DNA from 4 places in the Dactylosporangium sp. NPDC051485 genome. Region 3 is predicted to be linked to each of the others. Evidence: riboswitches for the same ligand, from Rfam matches in the RefSeq annotation. Region 3 holds a riboswitch; each other region holds the start of a gene.
The links. A riboswitch is a leader RNA that binds a small molecule or an ion and turns the genes downstream of it on or off. The one in region 3 is predicted to bind cyclic di-AMP.
Positions count from the first base shown of each region.

Region 1 (4,156 bases), on a different contig from region 3:
TTGATCGCCGGGCCGGTCGGCTTGGCCGCCGTGGTGAAGGTCGACGTCTTCGTCACCGGCTTGCCGTCAGCCCCGACGGCGGTCACCTTGACGGTGTAGGAGGCGCCGTAGTGCAGGGCGGCGGCCGGCACCCAGGAACTGCCGTCGGCCCGTGGCTCGCCGGCCACGGCCTGACCGGCCGCGTCGGTGAGTGCCACGTTGGTGATCTTGCCGTCGTTGACCTTCAGCCCGATTTCGGCGCTGATCGGCGACCCGGCGTCGCCTGCGGTCGGGGTGATGGAGAGCCCGACCGGTGTCGGGGGAGCGCTGTGCTTGGCCACCGAGGGTTTCCGCGTGGAACCATCGCAGGCCGACAGCGCCGGTTGCGCCGCGATCGCGAGCACGAGCAGCGCGGTCGCGGACCGGAACACGCTGTGTCTGTACATGCGGCTCATCGTCGTGCCGGCCCGGGCGAGGCCGGGCCGGCAAACGAATGACAACGGGAAGGATCGGCGGCGGCCTTACATCGTGGCGTCGGCGATCGTGTTGGCGAGGCCCTCCCACTTGGCGTACGCGTCGGGGAAGGCGGAGCCCTGGACCTTCTGCGCGGCCACGGTGACCGCGTAGTCGCCCCAGCCGGGGATGCGCAGCAGCGCCGCGTAGAAGCGGCGGGCCGACTCCTCCGGGTTCATGAGCTGCTCGATGCTGCCCCAGCTGGGCCGCTGCTGGAACAGCCCGACCGAGTCGTAGTCGTAGCCCACGCCCTCGTTCGGGTGCTCCAGCGACGCGGGGAGGTTGCCGTTGGCCAGGTTGCGCAGGTGGCTCTCCTGCAGCGCGGTGGCCAGCGCCACCACGACCGCGCGCTTGGGCAGCCTCTCCCGCTTGGCCACCGCGACGATGGCCAGCGCGTTGTCCATCTCCATCTGGCTGAGCCCGCCCACGGGCGCCACCTTGGTGGGCGCGGCGGACGGCGGGGACGTGTCGGACGGGTTGGAGGGGTTGGACGGGTTCGAGGGGTCGGAGGTTTTCGGCGGGTTGGACTTGGACTTCTTGGACGGGGCGGGCGGGTTGGCCGGCGCCCGTTCATGGTTGCGGGAAGCCACCTCTCCTTCCTCCCGCGAGGAGTCGGGACCGGCAGTCGCGGCGGCCGGGCGTTCGGCCGAGGTGACGTCCGGGTCGTCACCCGGGGCGGTCAGCACGGCCGTGAGCCCGAATGCGGCCACGGCGAACACGGTCGCCGCCGCCGCGCCCCGGCGGGGGCCGAGGCTCAGCAGCGGGCGGAGCCGGTCGCGCACCGCGTCGAGGCGGGCGGGGTCCGGCAGCAGGGGGCGGAGCCGGTCGCGCACCGCGTCGAAGCGGGCGGGGTCCGGCAGGAGGACACGGAGGCGGGCCACCGATTGGCGGCCAGAGCGAGTTCGCAGATGGCGAGGACCCGGTTCGGTCTCGTCGCTGGGCTGCGGATTTTCGTCGGCACCGGCGAGCATCCGGCGAGACTAGGACCCCCGGGGTGAGGGGGTGATTCTGGGCATGATAAACGGCGCCCGAGCCGTGTGCGCCGGGGCGCTTTTCGCCTGGGCATCACGCCCCGTAGCCGTTTCGACGGGGGGTGCAAAGCCCTGTTGACCGGCTCGAATAGCCTCGCCGGGTCCACCTCGCCGACGTCTTTCACTCACAGTGGGTGACGGCGTGGCGGATCCGCTGAGTCGTGCGCAGGCACGAGCCGGGGACCCACGTTCTGGGGTGAGTCCGCGTTTGCCGCGGTAGGGCGACCTTCGGCGTCCGAACCCGTCAGCTAACCCGGTAAGCGGTACCGGAAGGAGTGGTACCCCTGAGCTACCTCTACAAACCCCGGCACAACCCCCGGCAGGGCGACCCGTCCGGGCCCGGCCGCCGCCGGATCCCCCTCGTGGCCGCCGCGGCCGCTGTCCTCGCCGTCGCGGCGGGCCTCGGCGTCGCCGGCCTGCAGCGCTCCTCCGCCACGTCCACCCCGCCGGGCGCCACGACGGTCCGGGCCGCCGACGCCCAGGCGCTGGTCGGCGAGGTCCCCGCCGGATCCACGGGCGCGCACGACACGCCGGCGGCCCCGCCGCAGCAGCACGGCGCGGCCCCGGCGACCACCAAGGCCGCGCCCGCCCAGGCCCACAGCGCCGCCCCGGCCCCCAGCGCTTCCCCCACCCCGACCGTCCCGGTCCAGAAAGACTTGACGTACCAGTTCGCCCTCCAGGAGAACTACTACTTCTGCGGTCCGGCCGCGACCCGCATCGCGCTCACGGTCAAGGGCCTCTTCCCGAGCCAGTCGGAGGTCGCCCAGAGCCTGGGCACCACCGAGGGCGGCACCAACTCGTCGAACGACACCACGCGTGCGCTCAACGCGTACCTGAAGACCGACCTCTACAAGGCCCACTTCATCACCGGGCAGGCGGCCTCCGAGGCCGACATCGCCGAGCTGAAGGCGGCGGTCGTCAACGCGGTCTCGCACGGGTACGCCGTCGTGGCCAACATCGCCGGCACGACCACCGACGACGCCGGGCGCGGCCACTCCTACGAGGGCGGGCACTACCTCACCATCGTCGGCTACCGCGACGGCGGCCAGACCGTGAAGATCGCGGATCCGGCCGACGCCCAGGGGTCCGGCTCCTACACCCTGTCCATCGCCAACATGGCCAACTGGATCGCCCAGCGCGGCTACTCGGCCTGATCGCTTCGACCGCCGCGCGGCGTCCGCCGGTTCAGGCTCCCATCGCCCGGGCCCGGCTCGGGACGGCGAAGTTCTGGACCGGCACGCCGCGCAGCGCGAACGCCATGGTGTGCGCCACGGCCCCGTTGACCGAGCTGGAGACGCCGCCGCCCACGTAGTCGTTGGGGTTGTCCGGGTTGACCGCGATGCCGGCCGCGGCGATCTGCGGGGTGAAGCCCACGAAGGTCTCCGTGGCGTTGTACTCCGCGCTGCCCGTCTTGCCCGCCACCGGCCGCCCGAGGATCCCGGAGACGGCCTCGGCGGTGCCGCCGTCGCACTTGCCGTAGGCCGAGCCCTTGCTGACCGGGCAGCGGGCGGCGTCGGTCGCGGCCGCGGCCACGTCCGGGTCGACCACCTGCCGGCACTTCGGGGTGCCGGCGTCCAGCGTCTTGCCGTCGGCGTCCTTGATGGACAGCACCGGCAGCGGCTGGCAGTACACGCCGCCGGCCGCCACCGCCGCGTAGGCGTTGGCCAGGTCCAGCGGGCTGGTCGAGGCGACGCCCAGCGTGAACGAGCCCCATGTGTCGGCCTTGGCCGCCAGCGCCGCGTCATGGTCGTCGCGGAAGACGATGCCCAGCCGCTGCGCCATCTCGATCGCCCGGCTGGCGCCGACCTGCTCTTCCAGCCACACGAAGTACGTGTTCACCGAGCGCCCGAAGCCGTTCCACATCGTGCGGTCGCCGTCCATCCAGCTCGGGGTGTCGTTGGCCGGGCACCACCGCCCGCCGCAGCCGGACGACCCGTCGCCCGGCCAGATGGTGACCAGCCGGGCCGGCGCGTTGAAGTGCGTGTTCAGGGGCCGCCCGGAGTCCAGCGCGGCGAGCATCGTGAACATCTTGAAGGTCGATCCGGCCTGGTACCCCGCGACGCCCGAACCGCCCGCGACGAGCTGGTTGACGGTGTTGGGGTAGTTCGGGTGCTCCGGCGGGTTGGCCTCCAGGCTGTAGTGCCGATTGACCGCCATCGCCAGCACCCGGCCGCTGCCCGGCTGGACGACGGCCAGGGGCAGCGAGCGGGCGTTGCCGTAGCCGTAGACGCCGAGCGACTGGCCCAGCGCCGCGGCCTGGATGCCGGGATCGATCGAGGTGACGATGGTGTAGCCGCCGGTGCGCAGCGCCTCGTCGCGCTCGGTCGCGGTGGTCCCGAACTCGGCCTGGCTGTTCCACCACTGCCGGAAGTAGTCGCAGAAGAAGCCCCAGTCGTTGTGCGCGGCGTCGACCGCCGTGCAGTCGTTGGGCGGCCGCAGCTCCGTCAGGCGCACCTCGGCGGTCTTGGCCGCGTTCGCCGCCGCCGGCGTGACCGCGTGCATCTTCGCCATCGAGTCGAGGGTGTAGGCCCGCCGCTGCAGCGCATGTTCCCGCTCGCCGCGCAGCGGGTTGTCCACGTCCGGAGACTGCAGCACGCCGGCCAGCATGGCCGCCTCGGCCAGCGTGAGGTCGG
Region 1 is NZ_JBFAZW010000044.1:12,329-16,484, reverse strand. Features, by position in the region: gene AB0M46_RS24500 (Ig-like domain-containing protein) at 1-425, opposite strand, end outside; gene AB0M46_RS24495 (hypothetical protein) at 501-1,373, opposite strand; cyclic di-AMP (ydaO/yuaA leader) riboswitch at 1,666-1,801, shown strand; gene AB0M46_RS24490 (C39 family peptidase) at 1,799-2,677, shown strand; gene AB0M46_RS24485 (transglycosylase domain-containing protein) at 2,709-4,156, opposite strand, start outside.
Region 1: it holds a riboswitch for cyclic di-AMP, as region 3 does, so the genes downstream of both, AB0M46_RS24490 (C39 family peptidase) here and AB0M46_RS34390 (C39 family peptidase) in region 3, are expected to answer to the same signal.

Region 2 (4,156 bases), on a different contig from region 3:
GGTCTGGCCGGTCATCGACTACGCCGACATCGCCGCCGGCACCGTCCCGGCCGGGCAGGCCGAGCTGCTACACCGGCGCGGCTGCGTGGTCGTGCGCGGGCACTTCGACCGCGACGAGGCGCTGGGCTGGGACCGCAACATCGTCGAGTACGTCGAGGGCAACCGCTTCTTCGAGCAGTACCGAGGCCCCGGCGACGACTTCTTCGGCACCGTCGGCTCGCGGCCCGAGATCTACCCGATCTACTGGTCCCCGGCCCAGATGCAGGCCCGCACGAGCGACCGCATGGCGCGCGTGCAGGCGTTCCTGAACCGGCAGTGGAAGTACGACTCGGAAGGGGTCCGGTGGTTCGACCCGGACCGCGACTCGCTCTACCCGGACCGCATCCGCCGCCGGCCCGAGGGCGCCGACTCGGCCGGCCTCAACCCGCATCTGGACCCGGGGACGCTCGACCTGTGGATGACCGAGTCCTACCAGCGGGCGTTCCGGCACCTGTTCGACGGCTCGGTGGAGGCCTACGACCCCTGGGACGCGGCCTACCGCACCGACGGGCCGCAGTACCCGGGCACGACCATGTGCTCGGCCTTCCGCACCTTCCAGGGCTGGACCGCACTGTCGGACATGGACCACGACCAGGGCGTCCTGCACACCGTCCCCATCCCGGCGGCGATGGCGTACCTGATGCTGCGCCCCCTGCTGTCCGACGTGCCCGAGGACGACATGTGCGGCGTGACGGTGAACCAGGTCTTCCCGGCCAACGAGCGCTGGCACCCGCTGCTCGTGCGGGCGCTGGCCGGCATCCCCGACGTGCGCGCCGGCGACTCCGTGTGGTGGCACAGCGACATGATCCACAGCGTCGCGCCGGTGCGGCGGCAGCGCGGCTGGGGCAACGTCATGTACATCCCGGCCGCCCCGTGGTGCCCGCGCAACGAGCGCTACGCGGCGGACGTCCGGGCGGCCTTCGAGACCGGCTCGAGCCCGTCGGACTTCCCGGAGGAGCACTACGAGCGTGCCTGGCCGGATCGTTTCCAGCTGGCCGACCTCAACCCGACCGGCCGCCGCGGCATGGATCTCGCCGTCGCCTGACCGCCAGGTCGCAGCATTTCGGACCCCCGTTCCCGGCCCGGATACCGATCAGTAATGTCGCGGCGTCCGGGCCGGACCCTCTGCCCCCGAACGGGTGGCGCCGGCCCCGATCCGCCGAGTCGCGTAGGCGAGCCGGGGACCCATCGCAGTCCCGGGGTGAATCCACCGGCCCTCACGGTCCGGTGGTAGGGCGATCTTTCCCGCCCGAACCCGTCAGCTAACCCGGTAGGCGGCACCGGAAGGAGTTCCGCTGTGCGCTACCCAGATCTCGGCACGCTGACCCGGCGGCCGGTCCCCGCGCTGATCGGCTCGGCCGCCATGCTCGCCGCCACGGTGACGACGGCCGCCGTGCTCCACCAGACGTCCGAACCCGCCGACGCCCACACCGCCAAGGCGGCCGCGCCCGCGCTGGCCACCGCCGCGCCCGGCAAACCGGCCGACCCGCCGGCCCCCGACCCGCTGCTGACCTCGCCGGAGGCGCACTCCGTCGACTATGACTTCCAGTTCCAACCAAACTACTACTACTGCGGCCCGGCCTCGACCCGCATGGCGCTGACCTCCTCGGGCGTCGCGTTGTCACAGGGCGACCTCGCCGCCCGCCTGGGCACCACGGTCAACGGCACGAACTCGGCGGCCGACGTGACCCGGGCGATGAACGGGGTGCTGGGCAAGGACGAGTACCGCACCCGCTGGATCCCGGGCCAGCAGGCCACCGGCGCCCAGGCCGAGCAGTTGCAGCGCGACGCCGTCGCGGCGATGAGCAGCGGGCGGGCCGTGGTGGCCAACATCGTCGGCGGCGCCACCGACGAGAGCGGCGTCTACCACGAGTTCTCCGGCGGCCACTACATCACGCTGGTCGGCTACCGCGACCGCGGCCGGGCGGTGCAGGTCGCCGACCCGTCGGGCATGTTCGGCTCGCGCACCTACTGGATGTCGACCTGGAACATGGCCAACTGGATCGCCGCCCGCGGCTACTCGGCGTAGCGCTCGCGGCAACACTCACCCGGTGAGCATCTCCTGGGCCTGCTCCGGGCGCAGGAGATGCCCCAGGAACGTGTCGATACGGGCCTGGGCGGCCGGGTCGAGCTGCTGGAACTCGATACCGGCCTCCTCGCCGTACTCGCCGTCGATGAGGCGCACGACGCGGCCGCGGGCCGTGATGCGGTCGGTGCCGAACTCGAGGGTCAGCTCGACCGGGCCGCCGACGCTCGCGTGCCACTGCGGCACGACCGCGCAGCGTACGCCGCTGATGCTCAGATCGAGCAGCTCCACGTCGTGGCTGCGCTCGCCGACGCGGATCGTCATCCGGCCCTCGACGGCGGCCCGGCTGTGCCGGCGCCGTTCGAGGCGGTCGGTCACCTGGTTGAGCGCCTCGACCCGGCCGACCGCCTCGCGGACGCTCTGCACCAGCCGGTGCACGGCGTCGCGCTGGCGCACCGAGACGTCGTTGAGCTCGGCGGTGACGCCGCCGACGGAGACCACGCCGTCGCTCATGTCGGCGATGACCGAGGCCATCGCGGCGGCGTCGGCGCCGAGGGCCTCCACCGTGGTGGCGATCTCGTCGGTGGAGTCCTTGGTCTTCGAGGCCAGGGCCTTCACCTCGCCGGCCACGACGCTGAAGCCGCGCCCGGCCGCGCCCGCCCGGGCCGCCTCGATGGTCGCGTTGAGCGCGAGGAGGTTGGTCTGCCCGGCGATGCCGGCGATGAGCGTGGCGATCCCGTCGACCCGTCCCAGGCTCGCGTTGACCGCGCCGACGACGGTGTCCACAGTGGACGCCCGGCCGACGACGGTACGGGTGACCTCGTAGGCCGACGACGCCTGCCGCTCGATCGAGTCGGCCGCGCCGAGCACCGCGTCGGCCTGGGCCATGACGTTGCGCAGCTCGGTGAGCACCGCCCCGCTGGTCCGTTCGAGGATCTCCCCGGCCCGCCGGCGGGTGCTCTGCTCGGCCAGTTGCTGGCGCACCGTGTTGCGCACCAGCTGGGCCTCCTTGGCCGCCCGCTCGCGCTGCAGGTGCTCCTCCTGCTCCTGCATCGCCTCGAACATCCGGTCCAGCTGCCGGCCCAGGTCGCCGATCTCGCTGGCGTCGGGGTTCGCGCCGATGCGCCGGGTGCGGTCCCCGGCGTGCAGCACGCCGCTGATGCGCCGGGCCGAGGCCAGCACCGAGCGGGTCAGCAGCAGCGCGGCGGCGACCGCGAGGCCCAGCCCGAGCAGGATGATGCCGGTGACGAGCAACCGGACCCGCGTGTAGCCGCGGTTGGAGGCATCGACGCGGGCCCTGGCGGCGGAGACCTCGGCGGTGAACAGCTTGTCGAGCGGGCCGGCCATGGCCTCGTTCGCGTCCGCGAGGGCCCCGCCGGCGGCGGCGTACGCCGCGTCGGGCCGCCCGGCGTCGGCGGCGGCCAGAACCTGCTGGTCGCGCACCGCGCGCCAGGCGTGCAGCTTCCCGGCGAAGTCGCCCATGAGCCGCTCGCGATCGGCGCCGGCCCCGGCGTGCGTGGCGAGGTAGTCGGCGATGTCGGCGTCGGCGCTGCGGTCGGTCCGGGCGATGTCGGCCCGCATGGCCTGCCGGTCGGCCGGGGCGGCGGCGAGGTACTCCCACACCTGCACCCGGGTGTCGCCCTCCATGTCGCGCAGGTCGCCGAGCGCGGCCAGCGGCCGCACCGACCGCGCGTCGAGGTCGACCACGCTGTCGTGGGTCTGGCCGAGCCCGACGGCACTGCCGATCACGGCCGGCACCGCGCACACGGCGACCACCAGGTACACCCGGGCGCGCAGCGAGCGCCCCTTGCGCTGTTGCGTTTCCTGCATGCCGACACCCCTCCACCCGGCCATCGGCACGCCCGGCACCGCCTTTACGGTTTGCCGCAATCGTGCCCGGTATGCCGCTGGCGCCCGATCCGCAGGACCTGCCGGCCGGCCCGCGGTGCCGGGCGGTGACGGCCGAGGTCGGCGGGGGCCACCCAACGGTGATCTGCGGCCCGCTCACCCGGCGCATACCCGTGCGCTGATCGGGAAATCACCGCCGGGGCGGGCACGAACCGCCTACTCTCGTCGATGGAGTCGCACCGC
Region 2 is NZ_JBFAZW010000046.1:24,063-28,218, forward strand. Features, by position in the region: gene AB0M46_RS25270 (YbiU family protein) at 1-1,084, shown strand, start outside; cyclic di-AMP (ydaO/yuaA leader) riboswitch at 1,187-1,331, shown strand; gene AB0M46_RS25275 (C39 family peptidase) at 1,337-2,068, shown strand; gene AB0M46_RS25280 (methyl-accepting chemotaxis protein) at 2,084-3,895, opposite strand; gene AB0M46_RS25285 (hypothetical protein) at 3,967-4,095, shown strand.
Region 2: it holds a riboswitch for cyclic di-AMP, as region 3 does, so the genes downstream of both, AB0M46_RS25275 (C39 family peptidase) here and AB0M46_RS34390 (C39 family peptidase) in region 3, are expected to answer to the same signal.

Region 3 (4,156 bases):
GGTGCGTGGACCATCCAGCCGCCGCCGACGTACATGCCCATGTGGTGCAGGTCGCTGTAGAAGAACACCAGGTCCCCGGGACGCAGGTCGGCCTTGGAGACCGGCTTGGCGTCGTCCCACTGCCACTTGGTGTAGTGCCGCAGCGTCACCCCGGCGGTGGCCCATGCGGCCAGGGTCAACCCGGAGCAGTCATAGCCCTTGGGGCCGGCCGCGCCCCAGATGTAGGGCTTGCCGATGAGCTCGCACGCCTTCTTTGCCGCGGTGCCGCCGGGCCCGCCGAGGTACTCGACCGGGCAGGCAACGGGCTTGAGGGTGCCGGTGGCGCCGCTGCTGCCGTACACCTGCTGGCGTAGCTTCTGCAACTCGGCGAGCTTGCCCTCGATCTGGGTCTTCTTCGCCGCCAGGTCGGCGTCCTGCGTCGCCTCCTGGGCGATGAGCGCGTCCAGTGCCTGCTTGTCGCCGGCGAGCTTGTCCCGGGCGGCGGCCACGCTCTGGATCTCGGCGCGTTCGTTGCGGGCGATCGCGTTGATGACCGCGAGCTGATCCAGCATGTCGGTCGGAGTGCCGCCGCCGAGCAGCACCTGCATGGTCGTGACCCGGCCGATCTTGTACTGCCGGACCGCGATATCGCTGATCTTGCCCATCGCCGCGTCGACCTGCGCCTGCAACGGCTGCAACTGCTGCTGCAGAGCCGCGGCCCTGGCCTGGTTGTCTTTGAGCTGGGTGTGCACCCGGTTGTACTGCTCGATGGTGGGCTCGAGCTGGTTCCACATCTCGTCGATCTGGGCTTCCAGCTCCGCCGGGGTCGGCTCGGCCTGCGCCGCCCCGGTGCCGGCCAGCAGCACCGCGACCGCGGTGAGCACCGCGATCGCGGCGCGTGCGGGGAGGTTGGTGGTCGGGACGCAGTGCGGGCGGCGTGGCGGCACGTGCGGCGGACTCCTTCTTCGCTACGGCCGCCTGGCGGGTTCGGGCCGCAACTGCGCTGTGCCGCGGATTGCGCGCCCGAGGGTCGCCGGGTCGGCACCGGGCGACCGCGTCGATCGGAGTTGATCGACGCCAGGTGCCCGGCCGCAGCAGACCTTACGCACTGTCTCCATCGAGCACAAGGCCATCTCCTACGGACAGTAGGAGATAAATGGCATTGATTTAGCTACATATTACCTGCTAGACTCGCTGGGCGAGCCCGTGTCGTGATGCTGGCAACGCGTTGCGTAGTCGATCGATGTGCGGCTTCTTCCAGCTAGCTGGCCTTGGCAGGGTGGTGGCCCTTGAGTAACGTCATGGCTCGCTTGGCCCGGTTCGTGCTCACCACAGGTGACGCCGGGGCAGGCCCGCTGAGTCGTGCATGCACGAGCCGGGGACCCACCGCACATCTGGGGTGAATCCGCGGGCCGACGGCCCGCGGTAGGGCGACCTTCGCGCCCGAATCCGTCAGCTAACCCGGTAGGCGGACGCGTAAGGAGATCTGCCTGTGCACAGCAGCCACCCCCTACAGCACCATGCCCGGCGCGCCGAGGGTATCCGCCGGCCGCGGACCACTGTGATCGCGTGCGCGCTGCTCGCCGCGGCGGCCGTGGCCGGCATCGTCCTCAGTCAGCTCAGCGATCCGCCGGCTGAGCGCACCGTCGCGGCGGGAGCCGTGCCGGCCACGCAACCGCCGAAGGCCGACGAGGCCGCGCCGCCGCTCGACAAGCCGGCGGCCGCCGCGCCGGCGACGATGCTCCTCAAGTACCAGTTCCAGTTGCAGCCGAACTACTACTTCTGCGGGCCGGCGGCCACCCGGATCGCGCTGACGGCGGCCGGTCACGCCGTCAGCCAGGACGAGGCCGCGGCCATGCTGGGCACCACCACCAGCGGGACGAACTCGGCCTTCGACACCACCCGCGTGCTCAACCGCGTGCTCGGGCACGGCAGTACGGTGTACCAGACCAGGGAGATCCCGGCCTACCCGGCAACGCCCGCGCAGGCCGCGCAGCTGCAGGCCGACGTGCTGGCCACGGTCGGCGGCGGACGGGCGATCGTCGCCAACATTGCGGGCCATGTGACCGACACCGCCGGTGCCGTGCACGCCTACGAGGGCGGTCACTACCTGACGGTCGTCGGATACCGCGACGGCGGCGGTGCGGTGAAGATCGCCGACCCGGCCGACCCGAGCGGGGACGGCACCTACTGGCTGAGCACTCCGAAGCTGGCCGACTGGATCTCCCAGCGTGGCTACTCGTATTGAGCACCGGCAGCGCCGATCGGCTGATGGCGGCCCGGCGGCGTCGTGGTGGCCGGACGTCCTGGGCCCGGCCCTGGCGTCCAGCGTCCTGGTCGTGGTCACGATGTGGGCTTCCGGTGGCGGCCTGCACGGCCTCGGCTCGCTGGCCGCCGGCGTCACGTCCGTCGGCCGGCTGACCGGGCTGGTCTCGGCCGATCTGCTGCTCATCCAGGTACTGCTGATGGCCCGGGTGCCGGTCCTGGAACGCGCCTACGGCCAGGACCGGCTGGCCGGCTGGCACCGGCGGATCGGATTCACCTCGTTCACCCTGATGCTCGCCCACCTCGTCTTGATCACCGTCGGCTACGCGCAAACCCTGCACCTGTCCCTGTTGCGCCAGGCCTGGGAGCTGGTTGCCAACTACCCGGGGATGCTGCTGGCGGCCGTGGGTACCGCGGCGCTGGTCCTGGTCACCGTCACCTCGATCCGGGCGGCGCGGCGCCGGCTGCGCTACGAGTCGTGGCACCTGCTGCACCTGTACGCCTATCTCGGCGTGGGCCTGGTCCTGCCGCACCAGTTGTGGACCGGCGCGGACTTCCTCGCCGCGCCGTTGGCCCGGCTGTACTGGTGGAGCGCCTACGGAGGTTGCGCCGGCGTGGTGCTTGCCTGCCGGCTCGGGCTGCCCGCCTGGCGCACGCTGCGGCACCGCATCGAGGTCGACCACGTCGTGGCCGAGGCGCCCGGGGTGTACTCGATTCACCTGCGCGGGCGGCGCCTGCAGCAACTGCCGGTCCGTGCCGGCCAGTTCTTCCAGTGGCGGTTCCTGTCCGGCCCGGGCTGGAGCCGCGCCCATCCGTACTCGCTGTCCGCTCCACCGGGCCCGGACCGGCTGCGCATCACCGTGAAGGCCCACGGCGACGGCGGCCGAGCCGTGGCCGGGCTGCGGCCCGGCACGAGGGCGGTCATCGAGGGCCCGTACGGCCGTCTCACCGCCGAGCGGCGCACCGCCCGTCGTGTCACGATGATCGCCGCCGGGGTGGGTGTCACCCCGCTGCGGGCGCTGCTGGAGGAGCTGCCCTACGCCGCGGGCGAGGCGACGTTGCTCTACCGTGCCGGGACCGAACCAGAGGTCCTGTTCCGCGACGAGCTCGACGATCTCGCCGCCACCCGCGGCGTGCGCGTGCGGTACCTGGTGGGCGCCCGCGCCGAGGACGGATCGTGGCTGCCGGCCGGATGGTCCAGCGCCTTGGACGAGCTGGTGCCCGGTGTCCGGCAGCACGACGTGTTCGTCTGCGGTCCGGATGCGTGGATGCAGGCGGTGGCCCGCGCCGCCCGGCAGGCGGGCGTGCGCGCCGACCGCATCCACCTCGAATGCTTCGCCTGGTAGCCCGGCTCGGAGGAGACGTTCCGCGTGCGCAGAATCACGCTCTGGCTGGCCGGCACGGCCGCGATGATCGTCCTGGTGTTCACCTACCGGACCTCAACCATGGGACCGGTCCGCCCGGTGCCCGCAGCCGCGGCACCGCAGCATGCCGACGCGACCACGGACCCTGGCAACCCTTCGCCGGGGCCGGACGCCACCGAGGCCGCGGCTGCGCCCAGCCCCGGCACCGTGACCCGGTCCGGCGCTGTCCTCGTCGTCAATGGCCCGGCCGTCGGTACCATCTGGGGTCCGGTCCAGGTCCAGGTCCGCATCGACGACGTCACCATCACCGATGTCACCGTGCTGCAGGCCCCCGGCGGGTTCTCCCGCGAACTCACCGCGCTCGCGGTGCCGCGGCTGCGCGCCCAGGCCCTGACGTCGCAGAGCGCCCGCATCGACGTGGTGTCCGGCGCAACCCAGACCAGCGAGAGCTACCGCACCTCGCTGCAGGCCGCACTCGACACCGCCCAGTTCCGGGTCACCCCGTGATCTCCTGCGCTGGCTAGGAGCAGCCCCGCGCGGGACTATGG
Region 3 is NZ_JBFAZW010000075.1:18,391-22,546, reverse strand. Features, by position in the region: gene AB0M46_RS34395 (C40 family peptidase) at 1-926, opposite strand, end outside; cyclic di-AMP (ydaO/yuaA leader) riboswitch at 1,323-1,465, shown strand; gene AB0M46_RS34390 (C39 family peptidase) at 1,472-2,227, shown strand; gene AB0M46_RS34385 (ferredoxin reductase family protein) at 2,211-3,590, shown strand; gene AB0M46_RS34380 (FMN-binding protein) at 3,615-4,115, shown strand; gene AB0M46_RS34375 (M56 family metallopeptidase) at 4,151-4,156, opposite strand, start outside.

Region 4 (4,156 bases), on a different contig from region 3:
GCGCTGGAACTCATGAACATCCCACTGCAAGGCGGGGTATGGTTCGGCCTGGTCGGGCTACCGGCTACGGCAACCAACCTGGTCGGCTTCGCGTTGTTTGCGCTCTTGCTTGTCGAGGGCGCCGCGTACTGGGTAGCCAAACTGCATCAGATGAGCGTTCGCCGGCGCCACATTCCGGCTTTGGCGGCATTTCGCGCGGCCCGCATCGTCAACCCGCTGTTCCTGGCCGCTGGCCTCGTGGCCACTGGATCCGTCGCGGCGACGGATCCAGGGCGCACCTCCTGGCCAGGACTGGCCTTTGCACTGTTCGCGGTCCTGGAGTATGTCAACTACTTTCACGTCCAGCTCATGCATGACACGCTCGTGGACCTGCGCCGACTACGGTCGGTCGGCCTGCGTGCCTCCCACCTCGCGCGCGACATCGCGCGGGCCGCGTCCGATACATCTGTGCGATGACGACCTGACGTCACGAAGGGCCGGCGAGGCCTTGCATGCCCCTGGAACCGTCCAATCGGGTGTACCTGATCGGGCCCGCAGGCCGCAGGCAGCCAGCGCACTGACATCAAGCGGAAGCGTGCACCCGTCGTGGGTCTGCGACCTCGACGCGACTCAGCGTGACTGCCCTTCCTGTGCCGGGTTGTGTCTGGCAGACGAAGTCATGGAGGTCGGCCGGCCAACCGCACCGAAATAGCGCTGGCCTCAGCCGTACATCGACACTTCCCAACGCCATCGCGCTCAGCCGGAAACCGCGACGACACATACTGCGGACGGTGGCGTTGGTGGCACAGAAGGTGATGTGCGGGCAAAGGCCGGCCTCAGCGGTGGCCGGTGCCGTTGCAGCTCGTGCAGCGCACGTAGCCGGTGCCGCCGCAGAAGTGGTGATGCTGGGGGCGGCCGTCGGCGCCGTAGACGTAGCCGCCGTTGCAGGTGTCCGACTGCTTGCCGCTGCCGCCGCAGCTGCCGCAGAGCGGGGCCGGCTGCGGCGGCTGCCACGTCTTCGCCGGCGGTGGCTCGCCACCACCGCCGGAGTCGTGCCTGGCGCCGCCGCGCTTGCCGGCCGCGACGGCGATGACGATCGCCACGATCAGGGGGCACAGGCACAGCAGGCCGCAGCCGAAGAGCTGGCCGAGCGAGTAGGCGTCCATTGGGGTCCTCCGGCCCGGGGCACCACACGAAGGGCGAGACGATGATCCCGGCGCGGGGTCCGCCCGGCCATCGACCGTGCGGGCGATGAGGGGTGTCCTCCGATCAGTGCAGGTTCTCGTTAAGTCCCGCTTAGATCATCGCTGGGCGGTTTCGTGGTCGCGGGCTTGCCGTTACGTTGGGTCTCGGCCTGGCCGGCCGTCGTCGCCCAAACCCCGGGTGGCCCGGGCAGGCTCCGCCGAGTCGCGTGCGCGCGAGCCGGGGACCCACCAGATCCCCATCGGGGTGAATCCGCGGACCCGCGGTAGGGCGCGCCTTCTTCTCGCCCGAACCCGCCAGCTCACCCGGTAGGCGGCGGGAAGAAGGAACCTGCTGTGTTCAACGGACGGACGGTGTTGCGCGCCGCGGTGGCCGCGGTGGCGGTGGCGGCGATGGTCGCGCCCGCCTGCGCGGCCCACGCGGACCCGTCACCGGAAGAGATCCAGGCCCAGATCGACAAGGGCAACAAGGAAGTCGAGCTCGTCGTCGAGCAGTACAACAAGGTCAACGGCGATCTCGAGGCGACCCAGGCGGCGATCGCGAAGCTGCAGGCCGACCTGGGGCCGCTGCAGACCAGCATGGACGCGGCCCGCGAGAACGCCGGCCAGGTCGCCGTCAGCGCCTACAAGACCGGTGGCAACCTCGCCACCTGGTCGCTCATGCTCGGGGCGGCCTCGTCGGAGAGCTTCACCGACCGGGTCGGCACCCTCGAGCAGATCTCCCGCAGCCAGCAGCGTGACCTCGACGCCTTCAGCGCGGCCAAGGGCGCGGTCGATGCGGAGCAGCGGCGGCTGGGCGACCAGGTCGCCGCGCAGAGCCGGCAGAAGACCGAGCTGGAGACCCGGCGCAAGCAGATCGAGGGCGACATCGCCCGGCTCGACGAGATGCAGCGCAAGGCCGAGCAGGCCGCCGCCGCGGCGGCCGCGAAGGCCAAGACGACGACGCCGGCCAAGCCCGCGCCGAACCCGGGGCCGCCGCCGGCGGTCTCCGGCGCGGCCGGCAAGGCGGTCTCCTACGCGTGGGCGCAGCTGGGCAAGAAGTACGTCTGGGGCACCGCCGGGCCGAACACCTTCGACTGTTCCGGGCTGACCATGATGGCCTGGAACGCGGCCGGGGTGTCGCTGCCGCACAACGCCGCCGAGCAGTACTCCAGGGTCAAGCACATCTCCCGCAGCCAGCTCGTCCCGGGCGACCTGGTGTTCTACAACGGGCTCGGGCACGTCGGCATCTACATCGGCAACAACCAGATCATCCACGCGCCGAACAGCCGCACCGTGGTGAAGGTGGCCCCGATCGACATCGACACGCTCTACGGCTACGGCCGCCCGTAACGCCCGCACCGCCACACCGCACGGCCCGCCGCACCCGCGGCGGGCCGTGTTTGGTGTTCAGCCGGACGCGTTCGGCATCGTCGCCCGCGGCGCGGCGATCAAGGTCACCGTCGAGCCCAGCCATCGTTGAGCCTTGGTCACCGTCGAGCTTCAGGAGGTCTGTCGTGCCCACCCGGACCGTGATCGTCGGGTCGGCGAGCGCCTGCACGCCCGCCCCGCCGCCCTGCTTCGCCGCCGCGGCGAAGCAGCCCGTGGCCGTGACGATCAGCACGGACAACGGCAGGAAGCCCGTCCCGGCCCGTAGCATGCTTGGGGTGCTGTCCCTCGGCGCCAAGCAGGGCACGGCGGTGACCCTGGAGGCCTCCGGCGAGGGGGCGCAGGCCGCCCTCGACGAACTGGCCGCGCTCCTCGCCCGCGACCTGGCTGCGCTTTCCCCGGATGCGCCGTCCCTGGATGCGTCCGATGCGTGAGCTCGCCGGTCTCGGGGTGAGCCCCGGGCGGGCCGCGGGCCCGGTGCTGCACCTGGCGCCGCCGCCGTCGCTGCCGTCGCCCGCCGCGGTGGTCTCGGCCGCCGAGGAGCGGGATGCGGTACGGCGGGCCGTCGCCCTCGTCGCCGACGACCTCACCCGCCGGGCCGACGCGGCCGCCGACCCGACGGCGGCGGAGGTGCTGCGGGCGCAGGTGCTCATGGCGACCGACGAGATGCTCACCGACGCGGCCTTCGCGGCGATCGAGGCCGGCGCCCCGGCCCCGCACGCCATCGCCGCGGTCCTCGCCGAGCACCGGGCGGCGTTCGAGGCGGCCGGGGGATACCTCGCCGAGCGGGTCACCGACCTCGACGACCTGCGCGACCGGCTCGTCGCGGCCTGCCTGGGCCTGTCCATGCCGGGCGTGCCCTCGCCCGGCCACCCGTTCATCCTGGCCGCCCGCGACCTGGCCCCGGCCGACACGGCGGGGCTGGACCCCTCGGTGGTCCTCGGCCTGGTGACCGCCGAGGGCGGCCCGACGAGCCACACCGCGATCCTGGCGCGGACCTTGGGCATCCCGGCGGTCGTGCGGTGTCCCGAAATCTCGGACATCTCCGATATGTCGATGGTGTCGCTCGACGGCGCGACCGGCGTGCTCGCCGTCGGGGTCACGCAGGCGCAGGCGACCGCGATCAACGCCGGGGCCGCGCGGCTTCGCCAACGTGGGGCCGACTCCACGGGCCCGGGCCGGACCGCCGACGGTCACCCCGTCGCGCTGCTGGCCAACATCGGCTCCGCCCGCGACCTCACCGGCGACGTCGAGGGCGTCGGGCTGTTCCGCACCGAGCTGCTGTACCTCGACCACGCCGACCCGCCTAGCGAGCAGGAGCAGGTCGCCGCGTACACCGCGGTGTTCTCGGCCCTGCCCGGCCGCAAGGTCGTGGTGCGCACCCTCGACGCCGGCGCCGACAAGCCCCTGCCGTTCCTGCGCCAGGCCGCCGAGCCCAACCCCGCCCTGGGCCTGCGCGGCCTGCGGGTCGCCCGCCGCGACCCCGGCGTGCTGGCCACCCAGCTCTCCGCGATCGCCACCGCCGCGGCCGCGTGCGAGGCCGACGTGTGGGTGATGGCCCCGATGGTCGCCACCGCCGCCGAGGCCGCCGAGTTCACGGCCGTCTG
Region 4 is NZ_JBFAZW010000015.1:130,390-134,545, forward strand. Features, by position in the region: gene AB0M46_RS11515 (hypothetical protein) at 13-456, shown strand; gene AB0M46_RS11520 (hypothetical protein) at 816-1,145, opposite strand; cyclic di-AMP (ydaO/yuaA leader) riboswitch at 1,370-1,512, shown strand; gene AB0M46_RS11525 (NlpC/P60 family protein) at 1,518-2,513, shown strand; gene AB0M46_RS11530 (HPr family phosphocarrier protein) at 2,678-2,983, shown strand; gene ptsP (phosphoenolpyruvate--protein phosphotransferase) at 2,976-4,156, shown strand, end outside.
Region 4: it holds a riboswitch for cyclic di-AMP, as region 3 does, so the genes downstream of both, AB0M46_RS11525 (NlpC/P60 family protein) here and AB0M46_RS34390 (C39 family peptidase) in region 3, are expected to answer to the same signal.